DNA from 4 places in the Nocardioides conyzicola genome. Region 4 is predicted to be linked to each of the others. Evidence: predicted binding sites of a transcription regulator. Region 4 holds the regulator's gene; each other region holds the start of a gene.
The links. The regulator LexA, encoded in region 4, represses DNA repair genes until DNA is damaged. The targets are predictions, from matches to a motif close to TCGAACANNTGTTCGA.
Positions count from the first base shown of each region.

Region 1: recA (recombinase RecA) is a predicted target of LexA. The motif match lies at 3,241-3,256, and genes of this name have one in related genera.
Region 2: ABEA34_RS21820 (HNH endonuclease signature motif containing protein) is a predicted target of LexA. The motif match lies at 4,876-4,891, and genes of this name have one in related genera.
Region 3: ABEA34_RS15285 (alpha-ketoglutarate-dependent dioxygenase AlkB) is a predicted target of LexA. The motif match lies at 2,117-2,132, and genes of this name have one in related genera.

Region 1 is NZ_BAABKM010000003.1:163,415-170,393, forward strand. Features, by position in the region: gene ABEA34_RS18635 (polyphosphate kinase 2 family protein) at 1-168, opposite strand, end outside; gene ABEA34_RS18640 (GNAT family N-acetyltransferase) at 176-886, opposite strand; gene ABEA34_RS18645 (phosphoribosyltransferase) at 883-1,374, opposite strand; gene ABEA34_RS18650 (regulatory protein RecX) at 1,401-2,009, opposite strand; gene recA (recombinase RecA) at 2,058-3,107, opposite strand; gene ABEA34_RS18660 (sensor histidine kinase) at 3,292-4,443, opposite strand; gene ABEA34_RS18665 (response regulator transcription factor) at 4,440-5,117, opposite strand; gene ABEA34_RS18670 (hypothetical protein) at 5,092-5,538, opposite strand; gene ABEA34_RS18675 (molybdopterin-dependent oxidoreductase) at 5,535-6,686, opposite strand; gene ABEA34_RS18680 (methyltransferase domain-containing protein) at 6,683-6,979, opposite strand, start outside.
Region 2 is NZ_BAABKM010000005.1:23,487-30,465, reverse strand. Features, by position in the region: gene ABEA34_RS21840 (crotonase/enoyl-CoA hydratase family protein) at 1-488, opposite strand, end outside; gene ABEA34_RS21835 (acyl-CoA synthetase) at 535-2,196, shown strand; gene ABEA34_RS21830 (NAD(P)H-dependent flavin oxidoreductase) at 2,215-3,321, shown strand; gene ABEA34_RS21825 (hypothetical protein) at 3,318-3,494, opposite strand; gene ABEA34_RS21820 (HNH endonuclease signature motif containing protein) at 3,547-4,803, opposite strand; gene ABEA34_RS21815 (NAD(P)H-dependent amine dehydrogenase family protein) at 5,292-6,341, opposite strand; gene ABEA34_RS21810 (DUF1501 domain-containing protein) at 6,401-6,979, opposite strand, start outside.
Region 3 is NZ_BAABKM010000002.1:2,514,115-2,521,093, reverse strand. Features, by position in the region: gene ABEA34_RS15295 (ABC transporter permease) at 1-1,299, opposite strand, end outside; gene ABEA34_RS15290 (ABC transporter ATP-binding protein) at 1,296-2,048, opposite strand; gene ABEA34_RS15285 (alpha-ketoglutarate-dependent dioxygenase AlkB) at 2,153-2,767, shown strand; gene gndA (NADP-dependent phosphogluconate dehydrogenase) at 2,826-4,262, shown strand; gene ABEA34_RS15275 (methyltransferase) at 4,300-4,929, shown strand; gene ABEA34_RS15270 (HNH endonuclease signature motif containing protein) at 4,986-6,245, opposite strand; gene ABEA34_RS15265 (CDGSH iron-sulfur domain-containing protein) at 6,840-6,979, opposite strand, start outside.
Region 4 is NZ_BAABKM010000002.1:794,918-801,896, forward strand. Features, by position in the region: gene ABEA34_RS06915 (ABC transporter permease subunit) at 1-986, shown strand, start outside; gene lexA (transcriptional repressor LexA) at 1,056-1,772, shown strand; gene ABEA34_RS06925 (phosphatase PAP2 family protein) at 1,861-2,670, shown strand; gene ABEA34_RS06930 (alkaline phosphatase D family protein) at 2,674-4,359, shown strand; gene ABEA34_RS06935 (alkaline phosphatase family protein) at 4,356-5,594, shown strand; gene ABEA34_RS06940 (MXAN_6640 family putative metalloprotease) at 5,652-6,979, shown strand, end outside.

The sequences.
Region 1 (6,979 bases), on a different contig from region 4:
CCGTCCCTCGGCCCAGAGCCGCTCCTGGAGGTCGGCGAGCTCGTCGCCGAGCCCGCACAGGGCTGCCTTCCCGTCGCTCTTCTTGCCGTCGAAGCCGGGCTTGGCGTCGGTCGGGAGGGCGGCGAGGTCGACGGGGCCGGTGGGCAGGCGCAGCGGGTGAGCGGTCATCTGGTGATCATCCCAGGACGCGGGCCACATCGAGGGAGCAACCGACGACCGTGTCGACACTGCCGTCCTCCTGGGGCTCGTCGAACCACAGCCCGGCGACGAACCCGGTCTTCGCCAGCATCCGCAGCGACGCCGCGTTGCGGTGGTCGGGAGCCGCGAAGTACGTCGGGGCGTCGGGGAACCGGTGCCGGGTGCGCAGCATCCACGCCCACAGCACGCGCGGGCCGAGGCCGCGCCCGCTCCACTCCTCGGCGAGCGCGTAGTCGACGCCGATCGCAGCCGGATCGGGTCCGAGCAGCGCGTAGTCGGGGTAGTCCGCGATTCGGTAGTCCTGGAGGAAGCCGACCGAGCGGCCGTTGACCTCGGCGACCCACATCCGGGTCGGGCTCATCCCGTCGATGCACGGGCCGTAGCGGGCCTCGACGTTGTCCGCGGTCGGCTCCCCCTCGGAGGCCCACCAGCGGCGGACGTGCTCGGAGGACCGCCAGCGCAGCACGTCGGGCAGGTCGCCGCGGGTCATCGCCCGGACGGTGATCCGCTCGTCGTGGTCGACGACGAACTCCTTGACCGTGCCCGACAGGTCGCTCGGTGCCGGCTCGGCGTGCATGCTCGCGCAGGTACGCCGGGCCGCGGCCGCCCACGGCTCGCCCGGACGGACGACGCCGGACAGGTCGCGGCCGCGGTCGTGCACCACGACGCGGACCGGCTCGTCGGTCACGACCCCGGCTTCGCCCGGTGCACCAGGGGCGGAGCGGCGGACCAGGGGAAGTCGATCCACGCCTCGGTGTGCCGCCAGACGTACTCCGGTCGGATCACCGTCCACGGCTTCTCGTAGATCACCGCGGTGCGGGCCTCGGCCACCTGGTCGGCGACGAAGTCGCGGACCACCTCGAGGGTCTTGCCGGTGTCGGCCACGTCGTCGGCGATGAGGATCTTCAGGCCCGCTAGGTCGACCGCGGCCGGCGTCGGCGGCAGCATGATCGGGACCTCGAGGCGCTGCTCGACCCCGGTGTAGAACTCGACGTTGACCGCCGACAGGTTCTTGACGTCGAGCGCGTAGCCGAGGCCCATGCCCAGCCCGAGACCGCCGCGGGCGATCGAGAGGATCAGGTCGGGTTCGTAGCCCGAGTCCACCACCTGCTGGGCCAGGTCCAGCACCGCGGTGCCGAACAGCTCGTACGTCAGGATCTCGCGCTCGGTCGCCACGAGAGCATTGTGGCGGGTCGGACCGGTCAGTCGTCCAGGGGTTCTCGTCCTGCGGCCGCCAGCTCCTCGCGGACGACCGCGAACGCGAGCCCCGAGCCGTAGCCCTTGCGGGCCAGCATGCCGACCAGCCGCCGGGTGGCCTTGACGTCGTCGACCCGCTCGACGGAGCGCAGCTTGGCGCGCACGAGCGCACGCGCCGCCGCCGCCTCGTCGTCCGGGTCGATGTCGTCGAGGGCCTCGCGGGCCACCTCGTTGTCGATGCCCTTGCGGTGCAGCTCCTGGGCCAGCGCCCGCTTGGCGAGCCGCCGTCCCACGTCGGACCGGGTCGCTCCGCGCGACGCGATCCAGGCCCGGGCGAACGCCTCGTCGTCGATCAGCCCGACCTCCTCGAACCGGTCGAGGAGGCGGGTGGCGATGTCGGCCGGGACGTTCTTGGCGGCCAGCTTGTCGGCGAGCTCCTTGCGGGTGCGCGCCTGGCCCGTCAGCTGGTCGAGCAGGATCTTGCGGGCCACCGCCTCCGCGTCGGCCTCCGGGACCTGGGCTGCCTCGTCCTCGGGTGGTGGTGCGGTCGGGGCGGCGCGCCGTGTCCACGCGTCCACCCCGACCGAGACGTCACCGAGCCAGTCGGGCGGCACAGAGGTCCCCGCTGATCGAGCCTGTCGAGATTCGTGAAGGGTCATCGACTAGAAGGAGTCGACGCCGATCGGCTCGTCGGAGAGCGGAGCCTCCTGGTCGACCTGGGGGCCGACGCCGAGCTTCTCGAGGATCTTCTTCTCCAGCTCGTTGGCCAGGTCGGGGTTGTCCTTGAGGAAGTTGCGGGAGTTCTCCTTGCCCTGACCGAGCTGGTCGCCCTCGTAGGTGTACCAGGCGCCGGCCTTGCGGACGAGCCCCGACTCGACACCGACGTCGATCAGGCCGCCCTCGCGGCTGATCCCCTTGCCGTACATGATGTCGAACTCGGCCTGCTTGAACGGCGGGGCCACCTTGTTCTTCACGACCTTGACGCGGGTCCGGTTGCCGACCATGTCGGTGCCGTCCTTGAGCGTCTCGATGCGCCGCACGTCGAGCCGGACCGAGGCGTAGAACTTCAGCGCCTTGCCACCGGTGGTGGTCTCGGGCGAGCCGAACATGACGCCGATCTTCTCGCGCAGCTGGTTGATGAAGATCATCGTGGTGCCGGAGTTGCTGAGGGCACCGGTCATCTTGCGCAGCGCCTGGCTCATCAGACGGGCCTGGAGACCGACGTGGCTGTCGCCCATCTCCCCCTCGATCTCGGCCCGGGGCACCAGCGCGGCCACCGAGTCGATGACGACCAGGTCGAGCGCGCCGGAGCGGATCAGCATGTCCGCGATCTCCAGCGCCTGCTCACCGGAGTCGGGCTGCGAGACCAGCAGCGCGTCGGTGTCGACGCCCAGGGCCTTCGCGTAGTCGGGGTCGAGCGCGTGCTCCGCGTCGATGAAGGCCACGATGCCGCCGGCACGCTGGGCGTTGGCCACGGCGTGCAGGGCGACGGTGGTCTTGCCGGAGGACTCCGGCCCGTAGATCTCGATCACCCGTCCGCGCGGGAACCCACCGAGGCCCAACGCGATGTCGAGAGCGATCGAGCCGCTGGGGATGATGGCGAGCGGGGCCCGCACCTCGTCGCCGAGACGCATGACCGAGCCCTTGCCGAACTGCTTCTCGATGTTGGCGAGCGCGGCGTCCAGGGCCTTCTCGCGGTCTGCACCAGCCATGTGCTGATCCTTCTCTCTCGTCGGGTGTCAGGTACGTCGGCGACGCTAGAGCGAGCCACCGACAGCGCCTGATCAGCGCTGACACCATCTGTGGAGAACCTCGTCCGCGTCGTACCTGTGCACACAACCTAGCCCGAACACCTGTTCGACCGCAGCACCTGGGTGCGGCGTGTCGCGACGTCGCTCAGACCGGGACCGAGGCGGGCAGCCGGACCAGGAAGCGGCAGCCGGCGGGCGCCGGCTCCCCCACGTTCTCCACGTGCACGACGCCCTGGTGCGCCTCGACGATGCCCTTGACGATCGCCAGCCCGAGCCCCGCTCCCCGCGCCTCGCGCGAGCCGAGCGCGGGCTCCGGCGTGCGCGCCGTCTCGCCGCGCCAGGCCAGGTCGAAGACCCGGCCCATGTCCTCCTCCGACAACCCGCCGCACTCGTCGCTCACGCTCAGCTCGACCCCGTCGGGGAGCGCCCGGCCGCGGATCTCGACGACGCCGTCGGCCGGGGTGTGCCGGATCGCGTTCATGACCAGGTTGGTCATCACGCGGGCCATCCCGGCCGCGTCGGCCGTCAGCACGATGCCGTCCTCGACGCTCCCCCCGAGCCGCACGTTGCGGGCCCGGGCGACCGGGTCGGCGCCGGCGATGGCCTCGCTGACCAGGTCGCGGAGCATCACCGGCTCGGGCGTGAGCCGGAGGACGCCCGCGTGGATCCGGGAGAGCTCGAACAGGTCGTCGACCATCCGCACCATCCGGTCGACCTCGGCGCGGATCTGGCGGTGGTAGCGATCGGGGTCCACCGCGATGCCGTCCTCCAGCGCCTCGGTCATCGCCCGCATGCCGGCCAGCGGTGTGCGCAGGTCGTGCGACACCCACGAGATCAGCTCACGTCGCGACTCCTCCAGCCGGGCCTCGCGCAGCCGGGACTCCTCGAGGCGCTCGCTGGTGCGCGCCAGCTCCTCGGAGAGCGCCTGGAACTCGCTGGGACCGCGGCTCGCGGCGACGTACGTGCCGTGGGCGTCCAGCAGCCGGGCGTCGCGCTGCAGCGCCTCCGACCAGCGGGAGATCGCCAGGCCAACCGCGAACGCGACGACGAGGGACACCGCTCCGGCCGCGCCCGCGACGAGCGCGACCACGCCCCAGTCGTGCGTCGAGATGAACATCATCCGGGCGGCGGCGACGACGCCGGCCAGCACCGAGCCGATCGCGACCACGACGACGAGGCCGAGCTGCCAGCGGATGGACAGGTGCCGCAGCAGCCACGCCGCCACCAGCCCGACCACGCCGACGCCGACCGCACAGACGGCGGCCACCGCCACGATCTGCACCTGGTCACTCGTCATGACGCTGCCTCCCACCGATAGCCCACACCCCACACCGTCTGCAGCCGCTCCGGCCGGGTCGGGTCGCGCTCGACCTTCTCCCGGAGTCGGCGCACGTGCACCGTCACCGTCGAGTGGTCGCCGATCGACCAGCCCCAGACGTGCTGCAGCAGGTCCTCGCGCGAGTACGCCGTACCGGGGTGCGCGAGCAGGAAGCGCAGCAGGTCGAACTCCCGGACGGTCAGCGCCAGGACCTCGCCGTCCCGGGTGGCGACGTGCGCGCCCTCGTCGACGACGAGGTCGCCGTCCACCAGGCGCTGGGGCGCCGGTGCGGAGCCGGTACGCCGGAGCACGGAGTCGACGCGCAGCACCAGCTCACGCGGGCTGAACGGCTTGCTCACGTAGTCGTCCGCACCGGTCTCGAGACCCATCACCCGGTCGGTCTCCTCGCCCAGCGCGGTCAGCATGATGACGGGCACGTCGCTGGTCGACCGGAGCTGACGACAGACCTCCAGGCCGTCGATGCCCGGGAGCATCAGGTCGAGCACGACCAGGTCGGCCGGCGCGTCACGCATCGTCCGCAGCGCGGTCTCCCCGTCGGCCGCCTCGACCACGTCGTGCTGGTGGGCGCGCAGGTAGGAGACGACGACCTCACGGACGGTGTGGTCGTCATCGACCACGAGGACGCGGGCCACCGGTACCTCCATCGTCGTGGGCTCCCCGCGAGCGTAGGACCGACGCGACGACGACCGCCACCAGGGTGAGCGCGGCGAGCACCAGCCATGCCGTCACGTAGCTGCGGTCGAGCAGCGTCGCGTTGTCGGGGCGGGCCCCGAAGCGCCCGAGCACGGGTACGGCGAGCAGCGTCACCGAGCCCAGCACGACGAAGCCGACGACCGCGGGCGCCCGGGCCGCGCGCGGGAGGCGGGGCAGCACCACCGCCCCGACCACGAGGGTCGCGATCGCGAGCACCCCGTCGTGGATGACGACGCCGGCCGCGAGCCAGACCGCCGCGTTGGTCAGCTGGTCCAGGTCCTGGCGGGTGAGCAGGAACCAGGCGCCGAACCCACCGAGGACGACGCCGACCGCGCCGATCGCGACCTGCAGGGCCCTCATGCCGACACCTCGAGCCGCGCGACCCACTTGGTCTGCAGGACGCCGGGCCGGTTGGGGGCGATCAGCCGGGCGGGGTAGCCGTGGTCGAGGGCGAGCGGCTCCCCCTCGAGCGCCAGCGCGAGCAGGGTGCGGTCGTCGTCGGCGAAGTTGCCCTGCAGCACGGTCCGCTTGTAGGGGCCGGACTCCTGCAGCGAGACGACGTGCACCTCGCTGCCGCTCGGCGCCCCGACGAGGTCGAGCAGGGTGCGCACGCGGACGCCGGTCCAGGTGCCGCTCGCGCTCCAGCCCTCGACGCACGCGATCGGCAGGGTCTCGCTGGTCTGGTCCATCGCGAGCAGCTCCTCGCGGGTCATCGAGACCTCCTGGTCGCCGTACGCCACGGTGAAGCGGTACGCCGCACTGGTGGCGGCGGGCGCGACCTTGGCGGCCGCCGCCGACTTGTTGATCGGGATGCCCGCGGGGCCGTCACCCGAGCGGACGCCGAAGACCGACACCCTGCGCAGCAGCGGGACCGTGCTGCCGGCGGTGACGAGCACGGCGACGCCCGCGGCCAGCCAGGTGGTCCGCAGCAGCGTGCGCCGCGAGATCGGTCCGGGCTCGGTCGCCGTCGGCCGGTCGTACGTCGTGTCCTCGACGTCGGACGTCAGCGCGCCGCGGATGATCGGGAGCTTCACCGCGATGTGCACCACCAGCGCGCCGATGGTGATCCAGGCGATCGCGTAGTGGGTGGACCGGAAGGAGAAGCTCCAGGGGTACCACTGCGCCGAGTTCGCGAGCCCGGACGCGAGCTGGAAGACCGCTCCGGCGACGAGGACCGCGATCGAGCCGCGCTCCAGCACCTCGAGCACCAGCCTGCGCACGTCGCGCGGCGGGCGGATGAACAGCCGCGGGTAGACCGTCCAGAGCTTCACGAGCAGCAGCGGCACCGACGCCGTACCGGTGATCACGTGCAGGCCCTGGGTGACCCGGTAGCCCCACGACGGGCTGGTCGGGAAGGGGATCGGCTGGGAGACGTTCTGGGCGTAGTGGCTGATCAGGCCGGTCGCGAAGCAGATCGTGAAGCAGATGCCGAGCCACGTGCCGACCCGGGCGGTCACCGCTGCGCTGCGGAGCCGGGAGCGGAAGGCCGACTCCGTCGGGATGTTCACGCTGCTTCCTCGAGCACGGCGAACCATCTCTCCCCGGCCTGGACCTGCTCGACGACGGCGAGCCCGGCCTGCGCGGCGATCCCGGCGATGTCCTCGATCCCCACGACCGACCAGCGGACGACGAGGTGCTCGACGCCGCACTCCAAGGTAGCCCAGTCGTTCGTGGGCGGCGTCCCGGGCGCGGCCACCTCGGCGACGACGCGGCCGCGGGGGTCGAGGACCTCACGCAGCCGCTGGAGCAGCGCGACCGGGTCGCCGCCGATGCCGACGTTGCCGTCGGCGAGCAGCGCGGT
Region 2 (6,979 bases), on a different contig from region 4:
GTGTACGGGATCTGCCGGGGGAGCCGTACGGCGGAGCCACCCATCGGGTAGAGGCTCCACCGGGCCTCGGCGACGCCGAAGCGGGCGGACTCGCCGGCGATCCGGATGTCGGTGCCCTGCAGGATTTCGGTGCCGCCGGCGATGGCCGGGCCCTCGACCGCGGCGATCAGCGGCTTGGTCAGCCGGAAGCCCTTGAGGAGCCCCTTGATCACCCGCGGGTCGAAGCCGGACTTGAAGCTCTCGTCCGGGGACCGCTTGGTGGCGGCCTTGAGGTCCATGCCCGCGCAGAAGTAGCCGCCGGCGCCGGTCAGGATCACGACCCGGACCGAGTCGTCGCTGTTGGCCCGGTCCCAGGCCTCCTCCATGATCGCCATCATCTCGCCGGAGAGGGCGTTGCGGGACTCCGGACGGTTCATCGTGACGATGAGCTTGTGGCCGTCCTGCTCGACGAGGCAGTGGGGCTGGGATTCGGTCTCGGCGTCGGTCATGGCGGGGAGCCTAGCCAAGAACAAGAACGTGTTCTAGTCTCGCGGCGTGGCTCACAACATCGCTGATCTCTTCGAACACGCCGTCGACGCCGCGCCCGACAACCCTGCCCTCAAGGTAGGCGACCGGGTCGTGACCTACGCCGAGCTGGAGGCCGACGCGAACCGGCTCGCTCACTACCTGCAGTCCCAGGGGGTGGGACCGGGCGACCACGTGGCGATCTACGCCAAGAACAGCATCGAGCACGTCGTCGCCGTGCTCGCGGTCACCAAGATCCGGGCTGTCAACATCAACGTCAACTACCGCTACGTCGAGGGCGAGCTCAACTACCTCTTCGACAACGCCGACGTGGTCGCGGTGATCCACGAGCGGTCCTACGCGCCGTTGGTGGCCGCGATCTGGGACAAGCACGAGAAGCTGCGGACCGCGATCGTCGTGGACGACGCCCTCGACCCCGACGACCAGTCCGACTTCTCGTCGTACGGCGGGGTGCACTACGACGACGCCATCGCCGGGCAGAGCGCCGAGCGCGACTTCGGTGAGCGCAGCCCCGACGACATCCACATCATCTACACCGGCGGCACCACCGGCTTCCCGAAGGGCGTCATGTGGCGCCAGGAGGACTGGTGGCGCGTGCTCGGTGGCGGCACCGACTTCTACACCGGCGAGGAGCTGGAGGAGTTCTCCCAGTCCAGCCAGGCGACCGCCCCGCGGATGGCGACCTTCCCGCTCAGCCCGCTGATGCACGGCGGCGCTCAGTCCGGCCTGCTGATGCACCTCTTCGCCGGCCACCTGACGGTCGTCGAGCCGAAGTTCGACCCGGTGCGCACCTGGGAGATCATCGAGGCCGACAAGATCCAGCTGATCTTCATGACCGGCGACGCGATGGCCCGCCCGCTGATCGAGGCCTACGAGGCCAAGGCCGCGACCGGCACGCCGTACGACGCCTCCAACCTGGTCGCGATCTCGAGCAGCGCCGCGATCTTCAGCCCGCAGGTCAAGGCGCGCTGGATGGCGGCCTTCCCGAACTCGATCTTCACCGACTCCGTCGGCGCGACCGAGACCGGCTTCCAGGGCATGGGCATGGCCGACGCCAACAACATCAGCACGGACGGCCCGGTCGTCGGTCTCGCGTCGAGCGGGGTGGTGCTCGACGAGAACAACGAGTTCCTCGACCCCGACACCGACGTGGGCAAGGTCGGTCGCCTCGGCCGCGGCGGCTCGGTGCCGGTCGGCTACTACAAGGACCCCGTGAAGTCGGCGGCGACGTTCCTCGAGATCAACGGCGAGCGGTACTCGGTGCCCGGCGACTTCGCCCGGATCGAGGAGGGGCGTCGCGTCACGCTGCTCGGTCGCGGGTCCAACTGCGTCAACACCGGCGGCGAGAAGGTCTACCCCGAAGAGGTCGAGATGGCCATCAAGGGACACCCGGCCGTGTACGACGTCCTCGTCGTCGGCGTGCCCGACGAGAAGTACGGCCAGGCGGTCGCCGCGGTCGTCGAGCTGCGCGAGGGCGCGACCCTCGAGCTCGAGGAGCTGCGCACCTACCTGCGTGCGCACCTCTCCGGCTACAAGCTGCCGCGCACGCTGACCCTCGTGGACGAGGTGCCGCGCAACGCCGCCGGCAAGGCGCAGTACCCCGCCGCCAAGGAGCTCGCGCTCGCGGGCTTCGCGGCGAAGGCTGCGACCGTCGACCCCACCTCCGTCTGACCTCGGGAAAGTAGAGACATGCGTACCCCTCTGTGCGACGAGTTCGGGATCGAGTACCCGATCTTCGCGTTCACCCCGTCCGAGCACGTCGCCGCGGCCGTGTCGCGCGCCGGTGGCCTCGGTGTCCTCGGCTGCGTCCGGTTCAACGACACCGAGGAGCTCGAGCGGGTCCTGACCTGGCTCGACGACAACACCGACGGCAAGCCGTACGGCGTCGACATCGTGATGCCGATGAAGATCCCGACCGAGGGCACGTCGCTCGACCTGGGCGCGATGATCCCGGAGGAGCACAAGAAGTTCGTCGACGAGACGCTGCTCAAGCTCGGCGTACCCCCGCTCCCGGAGGGTGAGGGCCGCGAGGGCGTCCTGGGCTGGCTGCACTCCGTCGCGCGCTCGCACCTCGACGTCGCGCTCAAGCACCGGCCGGTGCTGATCGCCAACGCGCTCGGCTCGCCGCCCGTCGACGTCATCGAGAAGTGCCACGAGCACGGCATCAAGGTCGCCGCCCTCGCCGGCGCCGCCAAGCACGCGCTCTCGCACGTCCGCAACGGCGTCGACATCATCGTGGCCCAGGGCTACGAGGCCGGCGGCCACACCGGCGAGGTCGCCAGCATGGTGCTCCAGCCCGACATCGTCGACGCCATCGGGCCCGACGTGCCCGTGCTCGGCGCCGGCGGCATCGGCTCCGGCCGCCAGATCGCCGCCTCGCTCGCCCTCGGTGCCCAGGGCGCCTGGATGGGCTCCATCTGGCTCGGGACGACGGAGTACCAGCTCATGGGCGCCGCCAACTCCGAGGCCTGGGAGACCGCCTTCACCCGGGCGACGTCCTCCGACACGGTCCGCACCCGCGTCTACACCGGCAAGCCCGCGCGCCTGCTGAAGACGAAGTGGACCGAGGCCTGGGCGGAGGAGGGCGCACCCGCGCCGCTCCCGATGCCGCTCCAGAACCTGCTCGTCGCCGAGGCCCACAACCGGATCAGCGCCTCCAACAACCCCGACGTGATCTCGATGCCGATCGGGCAGATCGTCGGCCGGATGAACGAGGTCCGACCCGTCGCCGACGTGATGGCCGACCTCGTCGCCGAGTTCGAGGCGACCGTCGAGCGGCTCAACACGATCCGCTAGCGCGCGTCCCGCACGTACCAGGCCATCCAGGTCAACGGGAAGAACACGCCCGCGACCAATGCGACCGCGGGGCTGCCACCTCTGCGCCGCTCGCCGAGCGCTGTCAGGGCGGCGAAGGCAACCAGGCCGGCGAGCACGACGACCAGCAGCACGACGAGGCCCGCGAATGCCATGAGGAGACTCTCGCACGACAAAGGCCCCGCCGGCGGTGCCGGCGGGGTGTGGTCAGTGGGTATGTCGGGTGTGGGTGGTGTCCCAGGCGTAGGAGTACCCGTACGGGGTGGTCCAGGTGAACGTGGTCGGTCCGGTCCGTCGGACGGTCCAGCCGCCGTGGGTCTTGTAGCGGTGGTGACCCCGACACAGGGGTGCGAGGTTGACGGACTCGGTGTTGGTGCCGTCGAAGTTCTCGAGATGGTCGAGGTCGGCGGGCCGTGCTGGTCTCGTGCAGTGCGGGAACACGCAGGTGGCGTTGGTCAGCACCGCCTGCTCGCGCATCGTCTCGGTGGGCCGGTAGGCGTCCGTCGACAGGTGCTCGTTGAGGTCGATGACCGGACGGACGACCACCTTCGTGTTGGTGCCGGCGCACCAGCCCTTGACCTGGTCGACCGACACGGCGGACCGGGTGTTCTCGACACCGGCGACACCGGCGTCGGACAGGTGGACGTAGATGACGAGCTCTCGCTTCCGCGGGGCCGGCCGCGCTTCCGTGGTGAGGTCGAGGGTGAGCTCGCGGCGGGCGAGCGCGCCGGCGGCCATGGACCGACGCACGTTGAGGGACTCGGTGGAGCCGAGGTCGGCGAGCTCCTTGGCGCCGGCGGCGATCGCGTCGTTGAAGTCGATCGCATCGGCCAGGTCGAGCTCCCCGTCGACGTGCACGGTGCCGTTGAACGACACCTGGTCCAGGTCGACATCCAGGCACCGCTCGTCGGCGGCCTCCCGGCGCCGCTTCTCCGCGAGGTCGGGGTCGAACCGGCGGATGGCATCCTCGACGGCCCGGTCGATCTGCGCGAACGAGCACCGGCGGAGGTGATGGGCGAGGTGGGCATCGACGTGACGCGCACCGTCCCGGCACAAGGGCTTGGTGGCCTGCGCGATCTTCCTCGCCTTCCACACCTGCACCCGACCCGCGGTGACCGCGGCCCAGATCTTCGGGAGCCGGTAGCGGATCTCGACCGCGTCACCGAGGTAGGTCCGGCCGGCGTCGGTCGACATCCCCAACGCCAACGCGAGGTCACCGACGCAGAACTCCGCCACCAACGGCGCACCAGGTCCGGCGACCGCGAGCTCGCCCTGAGTGCCGTCCACGGTCGCGGCGTCATCGATCGTGTCGGCGGGGTTCATCACCGCCCACGCAACGGCAAGGTGGAGCCGGTCGACCTCGGCAGTTGCGAGGACCTGGTGGTTGGCGTGGAGCGCGGCCAGCACCTGGTCCGGGGAGTCGTACGACTCCCCGGTTCCGGTGGTGTTCTGGCCTTCGCTCATGGGTCTAGCCAAGCACTCGCCACCGACATTGAGGTGCTCAGAACCCCTTGTTTGACCGGGATGTGGACACTCTCGAAAAATTCTTTGGCGGGTCATCGTGGCGTGGACTCGGCGACCGGAAAGCCGGGCGGCGACCGCAACCCACCGCCCGCCGTACCCGGCGTAGCTGCCTAACGGCGACCGACCCGCGCGAACCCGCAGCCAACGGACAGTCGGACGTGGTCTCGAGACGGGCCTGGCGGTCCTCCTCGACCACCGAGACTCGGCGTTCCGCTAGGTGCGTGCAAGAACGCTGCTGCGTTCCCGCAAGGCTGCGCTACTGACCTGGATTCGGCCGGGCGCGGTGGCACTCTGGTGAGCAGAGGTCACTGGGGGGTGATGCAGGATGAAGTCATTGCTGCATGCGGTAGCCACGTTGGTCGTGGTGGCGGGGTCGGCGTTGTGCCTGCTGGTGCAGGTCGCGCACGTCGACGACGCGTTGAGCTCGGTCAGCTCAGATCGGGGTGTGCTCGCCCGGCGATGAGCGGCAGGTCCAGGTAGGTCTGGATGCCCGGGGGCGCGGCGACGACGTACGGGATCGAGTTCACGCAGTGCATCGCGGTGGCGACCACGCCGGGGTTGCGCACCAGGCCCTCGGCGACCGTCTCGGGCTGCCAGCCCTTGATGGTGACGAAGGTGTTGGGGTCGCCCTGGACCTCGACCTCGAAGCGCTCGCCCTCGGGCCCGAAGTCCCACGCCGGTGAGAGGTTCTCCTCGCCCATCAGCCAGTTGACGGCGATGCGGACGACGCAGGTCTCGCCGACGAAGGCCTCCCAGACGAACCGCTGGCCGGCCACCAGGCCGGGCTCGATCACGCCGATCGGGGTGTCGATCGGCGCCGTCGCGACCGCGACCTCCTGGGAGGTCCGGATCTCGGCGTCGTCGGAGAAGCCGAGCGCGTCGAGGCACATCTGGATCGACTGGATGAAGCCACCCGAGAGCAGACCGAGCATCGGGCCGCCCATCGCCTCGTCGGGCTGGCCGCCGAACATCATGATGTGGCGTACGACGTCGGGCGCGTTGTACGTGCGGATGTCGGAGAACTCCTCGCCCCTGACGAACGTCACCGCCGAGGACAAGGCGGAGAACATCAGCGGGTGCAGCTCGGTGATGCCGCCGGGGTTGATGCCGGTGCCGTGCAGGCTGGTGCCGGCCTCGGTGCAGGCGGCGGCGAGCTTCGCGCCGTCGCGCTCGGTCGGGTAGAACCAGCCCACCGGCGTCACGACGTTCTTGCCGGAGCGCAGGATCGCGGCGACCTCGTCGCGGTTGGGGATCAGCGGCGAGTAGAGGACGCAGTCGGCGTCCATCGCCAGGATCTCGTCCATGCTGCTGGTCGCCGCCACGCCGATCGGCTCGATCCCGAGGATCTCGCCGACGTCGACCCCGTTCTTGCTGTCGGAGTGGACCCAACAGCCCACCAGCTCGAGGTCGGGGTGGAGCAGGATGCCTTCGATGGCGGCCTTGCCGACGCTGCCGGTGGCCCACTGGATGACGCGCACGGCGTCACTGTCGCAACTAGAACGTGTTCTTGTCTACGGGTGGGAGGGCACGACGAGCCTCAGAGCGACGTCATCACGCCGACGGACTCGGGGGAGAAGCGCGGGAAGACCTTGGCCGTCGAGGCCCCGAACCGCTTCGCGACGATCTCGGCGAGCACGCTGCGGTAGTCCGTCGTCACCAGCACGTCGGCGTCGTCCCCGGTGCCGAGCCCGGGCCAGGTGCCGTAGTAGCGCCCGCCCTTCACCCCGGCGCCCGCCACGAACATCACGTTGCCGTAGCCGTGGTCGAGACCCTGGCTGGCGTTCTCGACGACCCGGCGACCGAACTCGCTGATCGTCACCAGCGTCACCTTGTCCGCCTGGTCGCCGAGGTCGCCGAAGAACGCGGCGATGGCGCCGGCGAGCTCGCGCGCGTTGTCGACCATCCAGCCGCGCTCGGCGGACCCCATGCCGGAGTGCATGTCCCAGTCGCCGTGGTCGACGGTGACCACCTCGATCCCCACGTTGCCGCGGATGGCGCGAGCGACCTCGGCCAGCGCGCCACCCAGGTCGGTCTTGGGGTAGCTCGAGCTGTGGTCGGCGGCGGCCTTGGCGGGGCCGAACTCGTCGACGGCCGCGTACGTCGACCGCATCCCGCG
Region 3 (6,979 bases), 1.7 Mb from region 4:
GACGGTGAGGGCGAGCCCCCACACGAAGCGCCGCCGCAACGACGACTCCGGGAGGGCGATGTCGTCCCGCATCGCCTGGACCGGCGCGATCCGCCCGGTCCTCCGGGCGGGCAGCCAGGCGGCGGCCATCGTGACGAGGATGCCGACGGCGTACGACGCGATGAACGTGCGTGGTGCGAAGATCAGCGGCTGGCCGGAGAGGTCGAGCCCGAAGTTGGCGAAGAGCGCCCGGATGCCCATCGCCAGCAGGACTCCGAGACCCAGGCCGATGGTCGCGCCGAGGACGCCGAGGACGAACGCCTCGAGCTGCACCGACCACATCACCTGCCGCTTGGAGGCGCCGAGCGCGCGCAGCAGCGCGAGCTCCCGGCTGCGCTGGGCGACCAGGATGGAGAACGTGTTGACGATGAGGAAGGCCCCGACGACCAGCGAGATGCCGGCGAAGATCAGCAGGAAGGTCGTCAGGAACGAGATCGCGTCGACCAGGTCGGACGCCGACTCGTCGGCGGCGTCGTCCCCGGTGACGGCCTCGACGCCGTCGGCGAGCCGTGGCTCGACGTCGTCGCGGAGCCGCTCCTGCGACACCCCGTCCTCGGCGGTCACCCAGATGTCGGTGTACGCGTCCTCACCGCCGAGGAAGAGCGCCTGGGCGGTCGGCGTGTCGAAGGCGGCGTACGTCGCGCCGTTGAGCGAGCCGCCGCTGGGGAAGCCGGCGATGCCGACCAGCTCCGGCTCGATCCGGGTCGACGCGACCGGCTGACCGTCCGCCGGGATGGCTGTCGCCGTCGACGGGATGATGTCGACCTTGTCGCCGACGACGTACCCGGCCCGCTCGGCGGTGCGCTCGTCGAGGACGACCTCGTCGGCCCCGTGCGGCTCGTGGCCCTGGACGATCGTGAGCCCCTGCAGCCCGTGCCCGGCCGGGGCGTCGGACCAGTTGCCGCCGATCGCCGGCGGGCCGAAGCCGCTGACCACCTTGCCGCTCTTGCTCACGACGAAGACCCCGAAGGCGCTGACGTTGCCGTCGACCCGCGCCGCGCCGGGCACGTCCTTCAGCTGCTCGACCAGGCTCCCCGGCAGGGTCACCGTCGAGGGCGCGCCGTCCGCCGTCGTACCGCCCTCGGGACGCACCACCACGTCGCCGACCGTCGAGGCGAAGAGCGCGGTGAAGCTGCGGCTCAGGGTGTCGGAGAAGATCAGCGAGCCCGCGACGAAGGCCACCCCGAGCACGATGGCGAACGTGCTCATCAGCAGGCGCACCTTGCGCCCGAGCAGGCTCTTCAGGGCCGCCTTGATCACGGCGCGTCGGCCATCCGGTTCATGACCTCGAGGACCTGCTCGCGCGTCGGGTCGCGGAGCTCGTCGACGACGCGGCCGTCGGCGAGGAAGACCACCCGGTCGGTGTACGCCGCGGCCACGGGGTCGTGGGTCACCATCACGACCGTCTGCCCGTGCTCGTCGACGCTGCGGCGCAGCAGCTCCAGCACCTCGGCGCCGGAGCGCGAGTCGAGGTTGCCGGTCGGCTCGTCGGCGAAGACGATCCGGGGCCGGCTGGCCAGCGCCCGCGCCACCGCCACGCGCTGCTGCTGGCCGCCCGAGAGCTCGTTGGGCTTGTGCTTGAGGCGGTCACCGAGGCCGACGGTCGCGATCACGGAGTCGTACCACTCCCGGTCGGGCTTCCGGCCGGCGATCGACATCGGCAGGGTGATGTTCTCCTCGGCGGTCAACGTCGGCACCAGGTTGAACGACTGGAAGACGAAGCCGATCTCGTCGCGGCGCAGCCGGGTCAGGCCCTTGTCCTTGAGCGTGGTCAGGTCCTGCTCGCCGATGAAGACCGAGCCGCTGTCGGCGCTGTCGAGCGCCGCGCAGCAGTGCATCAGCGTCGACTTGCCGGAGCCGCTCGGACCCATGACCGCGGTGAACTCGCCGGCGGCGATGTCCAGGGTCACGTCGTCGAGGGCGGTCACCATCGCCTGGCCGGAGCCGTAGGTCTTGGTGAGGTTGCGGACGCGCGCGGCCGGCGCCGAAGTGGGGGGTGCCTCGGTCATGCGCCTACCCTCCCGTGTCCCCGGGGGCGGCGCCACCGGAATGACCCTGACCCGACCCCGAATCGATGTCGAACATCTGTTCGACTGCAGCGTATGCTCGAGCCATGGACTTCCAGGGTTCGCTGTTCGGGGCGCCGGCCGTCGAGGCGCCGACCTTCGACCGGGTCGAGCGCCGGGAGCTGACGCGCGGCGCGTGGGTCGACGTCTGCCCGGCCTGGCTGCCCGAGGCCGACGACGTGTTCGCGGCCATGGTGCGCGACGTGCCCTGGCGGGCGGAGCGTCGGCAGATGTACGACCGCGAGGTCGCCGTACCCCGGCTCCTGTGCATGTACGGCGTCGGCGAGGCGCTCCCCCACGCCGCGCTCGGCCGGGCTCGCGGCGCGCTGTCGGCGCACTACCGGCCCGAGCTCGGCGAGCCGTTCGTGACCGCCGGCTGCTGCTACTACCGCGACGGGCGCGACAGCGTCGCGTGGCACGGTGACACCATCGGCCGCGGCAAGACCCACGACACGATGGTCGCGATCGTCTCGCTCGGCGACCCGCGCCGGCTCGCGCTCCGACCCCGGCTCGGCGGAGCGTCGATCTCCCTCGAGATGGGCCACGGCGACCTGCTCGTCATGGGCGGCTCCTGCCAGCGGACGTGGGAGCACGCCGTGCCCAAGGTGGCGCACGCCGGCCCACGGGTCTCGGTGCAGTTCCGCCCGCTCAACGTCTTCTGACGGCGTTCTCAGTCACTCGACTGATGTGCGGTTTGGGTCGCCGAGGTTGGGTGGACACATGGACGCACGAGCGACGATCGGACTGACCGGACTCGCGGTGATGGGGCGCAACCTGGCCCGCAACATCGCCCGGCACGGGCACACCATTGCGGTGCACAACCGCACGACGGCGAAGATGACGGCCCTGCTGGACGAGTTCGGCGACGAGGGTGACTTCGTCGGGTCCGAGTCCCTGGAGGACTTCGTCGCCAGCATCCAGCAGCCCCGCGCGATCGTGATCATGGTCAAGGCCGGCGAGCCGACCGATGCGGTGATCGACGCGCTGGTGCCGCTGCTCGACGAGGGCGACATCGTCGTCGACGGCGGCAACGCCCACTTCACCGACACCCTGCGCCGTGAGCAGGCGCTGAAGGAGAAGGGGCTCCACTTCGTGGGCATGGGGGTCTCGGGCGGCGAGGAGGGCGCCCTCAACGGCCCGTCGATCATGGTCGGCGGCTCCGACGACGCGTACGAGAAGCTCGGCCCGATCCTCGAGTCCATCGCGGCCGAGGTCGACGGCACCCCGTGCTGCGCGCACGTCGGACCGGACGCTGCCGGGCACTTCGTGAAGATGGTCCACAACGGCATCGAGTACGCCGACATGCAGCTCATCGCCGAGTCCTACGACCTGCTCCGTTCGGTGGCCGGGCTCGAACCGGCCGAGATCGCGCAGGTCTTCCGCGAGTGGAACGACGGCGACCTGGAGTCGTTCCTGATCGAGACCACCGCTGTCGTGCTCGACCACACGGACGCCATCACGGGCAAGCCGTTCGTCGACGTCGTCAAGGACGTCGCGGAGCAGAAGGGCACCGGCCGCTGGACGGTGCAGAACGCGCTCGACCTCGGCGTTCCGGTCACCGGCATCGCGGAGGCCACCTTCGCCCGCAGCCTCTCCGGCCACACCGAGCAGCGGGCGGCCGCCCGCAAGGTCTTCGACACCGAGCCCGAGGGCGCTCCCCTCGACGACCGCGACGCGTTCGTCGACGACGTGCGCGCGGCCCTCTACGCGTCCAAGGTGGTCGCCTACGCCCAGGGCTTCGACCAGATCGCGGCCGGCAGCGACGAGCACGGGTGGGGCGTCGACCCGGGCGCGATGGCGACGATCTGGCGCGGCGGCTGCATCATCCGCGCGCAGTTCCTGGACCGGATCAAGGAGGCGTACGCCGACGAGCCGGACCTCACGACGCTGCTGACCACGCCGTACTTCGCGAACGCGGTCACCGAGGGCGCCGACGCGTGGCGCCGCGTCGTCGCGACCGCGGTCGGCGCCGGCGTACCGACCCCGGCCTTCTCGTCGTCGCTCGCCTACTTCGACGGCCTGCGCCGCGAGCACCTGCCGGCCGCCCTGATCCAGGCGCTGCGGGACAACTTCGGCGCCCACACGTACGCCCGGGTCGACCGCGACGGCACCTTCCACACGGCATGGGCGGGTGACCTCTCCGAGGTCGAGTCCTGAGCGCTTGTCCGACGGTGCCGCTGGGTACCTCCGGCGCATGACGACCACGACGACCGAGCCGGAGGAGATGGACTTCGGCGGGCTCCGCATCGCGTACGACGCGCGCGTCCTCGAGCCCCGCCCCTGGACCGCCGCCCAGTCCGCGTGGGCGGCCGAGATCCTGGCGACCGCCCCCGGCGGCGACGTGCTCGAGCTCTGCTCGGGCGCCGGCCACATTGGCCTGCTCGCCGTCGCCGCCACCGACCGCCGGCTGGTGTGCGTCGACCTCAACCCGGTCGCGTGCGACTACACCCGCCGCAACGCCGGCACCGCCGGTATGGCGGACCGGGTCGAGGTGCGCGAGGGAGCGATCGACGAGATGGTGCGCGACAGCGAGCGGTACGCCGTCGTGATCGCCGACCCGCCGTGGGTGCGCCACACCGAGACCAGCCGCTTCCCGGAGGACCCCGTCCTCGCGATCGACGGTGGCGACGACGGCATGGACATCGCCTGGGACTGCATCGACACCGCCCGCCTGCACCTCAGCCCGGGCGGCTCGCTGGTCCTCCAGCTCGGCACCCTGGAGCAGGTGGACGCCGTGCGCGAGCGGCTGCGGCCCGACGAGCTCAGCGTCACCGAGGTACGGCAGCACGAGCGCGGCGTCCTGGTGCGGATCGACCGGAGCTAGCGACCGGCGGACCCGCGGCATGGCGATGACCCCGCCGGCGTGCCGGCGGGGTGTGGTCAGCGGGTATGTCGGGTGTGGGTGGTGTCCCAGGCGTAGGAGTACCCGTACGGGGTGGTCCAGGTGAACGTCGTGGGACCGGTGCGGATCACGGTCCAGCCGCCGTGGGTCTTGTACCGGTGGTGACCCCGACAGAGGGGCGCGAGGTTGACGGACTCGGTGTTGGTGCCGTCGAAGTTCTCGAGGTGGTCGAGGTCGGCGGGCCTGGCTGGTCGGGTGCAGTGGGGGTAGACGCAGGTGGCGTTGGTCAGCACCGCTTGTTCGCGCATGGTGTCGGTGGGCCGGTAGCCGTCGGTGTGTAGGTGCTCGTCGAGGTCGATGACCGGACGGACGACCACCTTCGTGTTGATGCCGGCGCACCAGCCCTTCACCTGCTCCACGGACACCGCGGACCGAGTGTTCTCGACACCGGCGACTCCCGCGTCGGAGAGGTGCACGTAGATCACGAGCTCCCGCTTCCGCTGGGGGCGCGGTTCGTCCTGGGTCCCGAGGTCGAGGGTGAGCTCGCGGCGGGCCAAGGCCCCGGCGGCCATGGACCGGCGGACGTTGAGCGATTCGGTGGAGCCGAGGGCGGCGAGCTCTTTGGCGCCGGCGGCGATGGCGTCGTTGAAGTCGATCGCATCTGCCAGGTCGAGTTCCCCGTCGACGTGGACGGTGCCGTTGAAGGACACCTGGTCCAGGTCCACATCCAGGCAGCGTTCGTCCGCGGCCTCCCGGCGCCGCTTCTCCGCGAGCTCGGGGTCGAACCGGCGGATGGCGTCCTCGACGGCGCGGTCGATCTGCGCGAACGAGCACCGGCGGAGGTGATGGGCGAGGTGGGCATCGACGTGACGCGCACCGTCACGGCACAGTGGTTTGGTGGATTGGGCGATCTTGCGGGCCTTCCAGACCTGCACCCGACCCGTCGTGACGGCGGCCCAGATCTTCGGGAGCCGGTAGCGGATCTCGACCGCATCACCGAGGTAGGTGCGCCCGGCATCGGTCGACATCCCCAGGGCGAGGGCGAGGTCACCGACGCAGAACTCCGCCACCAACGGTGCACCAGGTCCGGCGACCGCGAGCTCGCCCTGGGTGCCGTCCACAGTCGCGGCGTCGTCCAGGGTGTCGGTGGGGTTCATCACCGCCCACGCAACGGCCAGCTTCAGCCGGTCAACCTCTGCAGTTGCGAGGACTTCGTGATTCACGTGGAGCGCGGCCAGCACCTGGTCCGGCGAGTCATACGACTCCCCGGATCCGGCGGTGTTCTGGCCTTCGCTCATAGGTCCAGCCAAGCACTGGCCACCGACATTCAGGTGCCCAGAACCCTTGCTTTGACCAGGATGTGGACATTCTGAGGAAATACTTTTCACCCAATTTCGCAGGTGTGGGTGCAGTGCTTTCGAGGCGCGGGCCTGGCGGCGCTCGCACCTCAACCACCGCAGAACCGACCACCAGAAAGCCGGCGGCGACGCCGGGCCGAGCCCGCCGTAGCCGGCGTAGCTGCCTTTCGGCGACCGACCCGAACAGACCCGCGGCCAGCGCACATCGCCCTGCCTACGCTGCGGAGGTCTCGACGACGCTCGCTGGCGCTCGCTGCTCGACCACCCGAAGGCCAGGCCGCGACCGCAACCACCGCCCGCCATACCCGGCGAAGCTGCCTTTCGGCGACCGACCCGAGCAGACCCGCCGCCAGCGCACATCGCCCTGCCTACGCTGCGGGGGTCTCGCCGACGCTCGCTGGCGCTCGCTGCTCGACCACCGAGGACCACCGGGAAGCCGGGCAGCGACCGCAACCCACCGCCCGCCGTACCGCGTAACTGCCTGTCGGCGACCAACCCGAACCCACCCGCAGCCGACCGACAATCCGGAACGAGCTAGACGGGCCGCTGGTCCTTCGGCAGGACCTTGTGGGTGCCGTCGCACCACGGCAGGGAGCCGGACTTGAGGCAGCGGCAGACGGCGGAGACCGGGCGGGTGGTGCCGTGCGCGACGCCGTCGGGGTCCTCGACCGCGT
Region 4 (6,979 bases):
CCGTCGGACTGGCGGCGGCGGCCTGCGTGGTCCTCGCGGTCACCGGCCCGAGGCTCGCCGACCTCGCGAGTCGCGACGTCAGCATCTACGACCTGCTCACCAGCAACGACCGGCTGCTCTTCTACGGCGGCGTCCTCCTGCTAGCGGTCGCGCCACCGCTGATCGGGGTCTTCTGGGGTGCGCCGCTGGTGGCGCGGGAGCTCGAGACCGGCACCTTCCGGCTGGTCTGGAACCAGTCGGTCACGCGCAGCCGGTGGCTCGCGGTCAAGCTCGGCCTGTCCGTGCTGGCCACGGTGGTGGTCGTCGGAGCGCTGAGCCTCGCGATCACCTGGTGGGCACACCCGCTCGACGGGGTGACCGGCGCCCAGCACGGCAGCCTGCCGCTTCGGCTCACCCCGGTCTCGTTCGCGATGCGCGGCCTCGTGCCGGTGGGGTACGCCGTGTTCGCGCTGCTCCTCGGGACCCTGCTCGGCCTGGTGCTGCGGCGCTCGCTCCCGGCGATGGCGCTGACCCTGGCGGTCTACGTGTGCGTCCAGGTCGCGGTGCCGCTGTGGGTGCGCCCGCACCTCGTGCCGGCGACCACGTCGTACACGGTCATCTCCGAGTCCAACCTCGACGGCATCCTGTCGGACGGCTCGGGGACGTGGCGGATCAGCGTGCAGGCGAAGGGGCCGGGCGACTGGGTCCTGTCCAACCAGACGGTCGACGCCGACGGTGACGTCGCCGCCCTGCCCTCGGCGGTCACCGACTGCCTGCCGCAGCCCCCGAGCGAGCACGAGAGCGGCACCGCGCGCGTCGAGCCGGCGCCCGGGACCCTGGACACCTGCCTGGGCAAGCTCGCCGACGCGGGCTACCGGCAGCGCCTCGTCTACCAGCCCCGCACCCACTTCTGGCCGCTGCAGTACGCCGAGACCGGGCTCTACCTGGTCGCGTCCGCCGGCCTCGCCGCGCTCACGTTCTGGCAGATCCGGCGGCGGCGGACATGAGAGCGGGGCCGACACGCCCGTTCGAACAAATGTTTGAACAGAGCGCCCGTGATGGCTAGCGTGACCCCCATGGTCAAGAAGATGACGGTGCGCGAGCTGCCCGACGGGCCGCCCGACGCCACGGGGCTCACCCCCCGCCAGCAGCGCGTCCTCGCGACGATCAAGGACGCGATCGAGACGCGCGGCTACCCGCCGAGCATGCGCGAGATCGGCGAGGCCGTGGGGCTGACCAGCTCCTCGAGCGTCGCCCACCAGCTGAAGGTGCTCGAGGCGAAGGGCTTCCTCAAGCGCGACCCCAACCGGCCGCGGGCGCTCGAGGTGTTCCTGCCCGAGGTGATGGCGGCCCGGCGCTCGCTCGGCAGCGCCGACGAGTCGTCGTACGACGAGACCGGTCTGGGCGACCAGGTGCCGGCCGCGGCGTACGTCCCGCTGGTGGGTCGGATCGCGGCCGGCGGCCCGATCCTGGCCGAGGAGACCTACAACGAGGTCTTCCCGCTCCCCAAGCAGCTGGTCGGCGACGGCGAGCTCTTCCTGCTCGAGGTCTCCGGCGACTCGATGGTCGAGGCGGCCATCTGCGACGGCGACTACGTGGTCATCCGCAAGGAGCAGACCGCCGACAACGGCGAGATCGTCGCGGCGCTGATCGACGGCGAGGCCACGGTCAAGACACTGCAGCGCAAGGACGGAAAGGTGTGGCTGCTGCCACACAACGCCAACTACGATCCCATTGACGGGACCAACGCCACCATCCTCGGGAAGGTGACCGCGGTCCTGAGGCGGGTCTGATCACCCGGGAATGACCTGATCGGACCCTGGGTTGCTTTAGGGGGAGATCCCCGATGCCACGGGAGGGCCGATGAAAGACGCTGGTGCTGTGACCACGGCACCTGCTCTCGCCCGCCAACGGACGATGCCCGGCTGGGCGCGCGCCATCATGGAGCTGCTCCTGATCCTGGCGCTCTGGGTCTTCTACAGCCTGGCCCGGCTGCTGGCCGACACCAGCCTGCAGCCGGCGCTCAACCGCGCCAACGACCTGCTGCACATCGAGGACCTCCTGGGCATCAGCTGGGAGGGCCCGCTCAACCAGCTCTTCACCGACCACACGGTGCTCGGCCTGGCCGGCAGCTACTGGTACGCGACGCTGCACTACGTCGTCACCGCCGCCGTGCTGGTCTGGCTCTGGCGGCTCGGCGCCGACCGCTACGGTCCGGCCCGGCGGGCCCTGGTGATCGGCACGCTGCTCGGCCTCGCGGCCTACCTGATGATGCCGACGGCGCCGCCGCGCTTCCTCAGCGGGTACGTCGACGTGCTCAGCCTGCACGCGGCCGACGGCTGGTGGGGTGCCGATGCCTCGGCTCCCCGCGGTCTCGGCGGTCTGACAAACGAGCTGGCGGCGTTCCCGTCGCTGCATGCCGGGTGGTCGCTGTGGGTGGCGCTGGCGCTGCAGGTCTACGCGACCCGCAAGTGGGTCCGGGTCCTCGGCTGGGCGTACGCCCTCGGCACCGCGATCGTCATCGTGGGCACCGGCAACCACTGGGTGATCGACGCGCTGATGGGCTGGCTGGTGATCCTGGTGGGCTGGGCGGCCGCCCAGGCGATCGGCCGGATCTCGCTGCCGTCGCTCTGGCCTCGGAGAACATTGGATGAACGACCATCACGCGAGGAGTCAACGGTCGTTGATTGAGGCATGACTGAGGACATGCCACCGTCGCTCCCCCTCGCCGACGCCCAGCTGCGCCGGCGCGCCGTCCTCGCCACCGGCACCGCGGGTGCCGCGGCACTCACCGTCGCCGGCCTCCCGTCCGGGCCGGCCGCCGCAGCCGGCCACCGGCCTTTCCGCCACGGGATCGCCTCCGGTGACCCGCTCCCCCACGCCGTCCTCATCTGGACCCGGGTGACGCCGACCGCGGCCAGCACCCCCGGCTCCGGCAAGGGCCCGCGCGTCAAGGTCGCGTGGGAGGTGTCGACCGACCGCCGCTTCCGGCACGTCGTACGTCGTGGCACGTTCAGCACCGGGCCGAGCCGCGACCACACGGTCAAGGTCGACGTGACGGGGCTGAAGCCGGCGACCTGGTACCACTACCGCTTCCTGCTCGACGGCCACACCAGCCGGGTCGGGCGGACCCGGACGGCGCCCGCGGTCTCGGCCTCGCCCAAACACCTGCGCTTCGGGATCGTCTCGTGCGCCAACCTCCAGGCGGGCTGGTTCAGCGCCTACCGCGGGCTCGCGGACCGCGACGACCTGCACGCGGTCATCCACCTCGGCGACTACTTCTACGAGTACGGCCCGGGGCAGTACGGCTACGGCAACGACGACCGCGACATCCGCAAGCACGTGCCGTCGCACGAGGTCCTCTCGCTCGCCGACTACCGGCAGCGGCACGCGCAGTACAAGCAGGACGGCGACCTCCAGGACCTGCACGCGAAGTACCCGTGGATCATCACCTGGGACGACCACGAGGTCGCCAACGACCAGTGGAAGGCCGGCGCCGAGAACCACACCACCGGCGAGGGCTCCTTCGTACGACGCCGGGCCCGCGCACACCGCGCGTACGACGAGTGGATGCCGGTCCGGATGAACGGCACCGCGGCCCTGCGCGACGGCGACCGGCTCTTCCGGCGGTTCCGCTTCGGCCGGCTCGCCGAGCTGAGCATGCTCGACCTGCGCACCTACCGCGACGAGCAGCTCAAGGTCCCGGACGGCCACGTGAGCGACCCGGACCGCACCATCACCGGTCGGCAGCAGATGGACTGGCTCAAGAAGGGCCTCCGCCGCGGCGGCGGGCAGTGGAAGGTCGTCGGCAACCCGGTGATGATCGCGCCGGTCGACTTCGGTGCCCTGCCCGACGGCCTGGTCGACCCGGTCGACGACGTGACCGGGCTGCTGCCGCGTGACGGCGTCGCCTACAACGTCGACCAGTGGGACGGCTACACCGACGACCGCCGCGAGGTCTTCGCCCACATCCGCGACCACCAGGTCACCGACGCGCTCTTCATCACCGGCGACATCCACTCGGGCTGGGCGGCCGAGCTCCCGTACGACGCGTCGACGTACCCCCTCGGTGACTCCGCCGGCGTCGAGTTCGTGTGCTCGTCGGTGACCTCCAACAACCTCAAGGACATCACCGGCACACCGCCGCGGACCACGAGCGTCGCGGTGGAGGAGCTGATCAAGGCCAACAACCGGCACATCCAGTACGTCGACTTCGACAGCCACGGCTTCTCGGTGCTCGACCTGACGGCGACTCGGGCGCAGATGGACTGGTACGTCATCGGCGACCGGGCCGATCGGGACACCCCGATCACCTGGTCGACGTCGTACGCCACGAAGACCGGCACGGGCCGCATCGAGAAGGTGGCGAAGCCGCTGTGAACCTGGAGCGCCGTACCTTCCTCCAGGCCGGCGCCGCCGGCCTCGTGTTCTCCAGTCTGCCCGGCGCCGCGGCGTACGCCGCCCGTCCGCGCAAGCGCGCCTACGTGCTGGTCATCGACGGCTGCCGACCCGACGAGCTCGACAGCGGGCTGACCCCGCGGCTGGCCGCGCTGCGCGGCAGCGGGCTGCGCTTCCCGCGGGCCGCGTCGATGCCCGTGATGGAGACCATCCCCAACCACGTGATGATGATGACCGGGCTGCGCCCCGACCGGACGGGCGTGCCGGCCAACTCGATCTACGACCGTCGCGCCAAGGTCGTGCGCGACCTGGACCGGGCCAGCGACATCCGCTGCGACACGATCATCGAGCGGCTCAACCGTCGCGGCGCCACGACCGGCACCGTGCTGTCGAAGGAGTACCTCTACGGCGTCTTCGGCGGTCGCGCCACGCACCGGTGGGAGCCGCGGCCGACGCTGCCGATCACCGAGCACGCGCCCGACGTCTTCACGATGGAGGCGGCGCTGACGATGCTCGAGGACTTCGACCCGAACCTGATGTTCGTCAACCTCGGCGACATCGACCGGTTCGGGCACGCCGACATCACCGGGCCGCTCGGGCTGAAGGCCACCCGGCGGGCCGCGCTGGCCGACACCGACGCGCAGGTCGGCCGCTTCATCGACGCGCTGCACGACCAGGGCAAGTGGAGCCACTCGATCGTGATCGTGCTCGCCGACCACTCGATGGACTGGTCGACGCCCGACCACGTGATCAGCCTGACCGCGCCGCTCGCCGCGGACCCGCTCCTCGCCGGCAAGGTCCAGATCGCCGACAACGGCGGCGCCGACCTCCTCTACTGGACCGGTCCGGCGTCGCAGCGCGCGGACGCCGTACGCCGGATGCGGCGGATCGCCCGGGCCCAGCCCGGGGTGCTGTCCGCCCACGACCGCCGCGAACGCACCCTGCGGCTCGGCCCGCAGGCCGGCGACGTGGTCGTCTTCTGCAAGGCCGGCTGGCGCTTCAGCGACCCCGACCCGGCGACCTCCAACCCGATCCCCGGCAACCACGGCCACCCCGCCACCCGAGCGATCCCCTTCTTCATCGCCGGCGGCCACTCCGTCGTACGCCGTCGTGCGGACACCCGCGTCGCCCGCACCGTCGACGTCGCCCCGACCCTCGCCTCCTTCTTCAAGGCCGGTCACCCCCGAGGCGGCTACGACGGCCGCGCCCTGCTGTAGGCGCCGGCCGACACGCCGGGTTGGGCGTTTCTTGGTCCGGTCGTGGACAGTAGGGGGGTGCGTATTCCTCTCGGTCGCCTGACCCTGCCCGCAATCACGCTGCTCGCCGCCACGCTCGTCGGCGGGGCTCTGTCGATGCCCGCTCACGCCGAGACGGGCAACCCGGAGCCCACCGCGTCGACCGATGCCGCGGCGGACGCGCTGGACCAGGTGCAGTCGATCCTCGCCGACCCCGCAGCCGCCGACGCCGACGGCCGCGACCTGACGCTCGCGCTGCGCGACCTGCGGATCCGCCAGGACCAGCTCTCCCGCACGGACCGCGCCCAGGCCTCCCGGCTGCTGAGCCGCCCGCCGCAGGTCTACGGGTGGACCAACGAGCAGACCCGGGCGTTCGGCGACAACGTCCTGGTCCACTGGGACAACGGCCAGGCCACCTCCGACTTCGTGAACGACGCCGGCAACGTCGCCGAGCACGTGCTGGCGACGTACAAGGCGGCCGGCTACCGCGCCCCGATGCCGGACGGCACGGCGGGCGGCGACAGTCGGCTCGACATCTACCTGGTCGACTTCAGCGCCGCCGGGCAGCAGGGTCTCTACGGCTTCTGCGACGGCTCCGTGGCCCCGCCGCGCAACGGGCCGTACAACACCCCGGCGTACTGCGCGTTCGACCACAACTTCTCGAGCTTCCCGGCACTGACGCCGGCGCAGAACCTCCGGGTGACCGCGGCGCACGAGCTCTTCCACGCCACCCAGTTCGCCTACGACTACTACGAGGACGCCTGGTTCATGGAGGCGACGGCCACCTGGGCGGAGGACGAGGTGTACGACGACATCAACGACAACCGTCAGTACCTCCCCCTCAGCCCGCTGGCCCAGCCCCGCCAGTCGCTCGACCAGTTCAACAGCAGCAGCCTGCGGCAGTACGGCGAGTGGATCTTCTTCCGCTACCTCTCCGAGCGCTTCTCGAAGTCGCAGGGCGGGCTGCCGGTGATCGTGCGCAGGATCTGGCAGCGCGCGGACAGCACCCGCGGCACCCAGCACGACCTCTACTCGATCCGGGCGGTCAGCAAGGAGCTCGCCTCGCAGGGCACCGACCTGCGACGGGTCTACGCCCAGTTCGGCGACGCCAACCGGCGGCCGGCCCGCGCGTACGAAGAGGGCTCGCACTACCGCGCCGCCGGTGCCGCGCACACCTGGACCTTCACCCCGCGGAGCCACGACACGCGCTGGAAGACCTCGCGCGTCGACCACCTGGCCACCTCCACCCTGGCGGTGAAGCCCAGCGCGAGCATGAAGCGCTGGCGGCTCCGGGTCCAGGTCGACCTGCCCAACCGCGCGAGCGGCGTGGCGGCGATCGTGACGAGGTACGACGCCAAGGGCCGTCC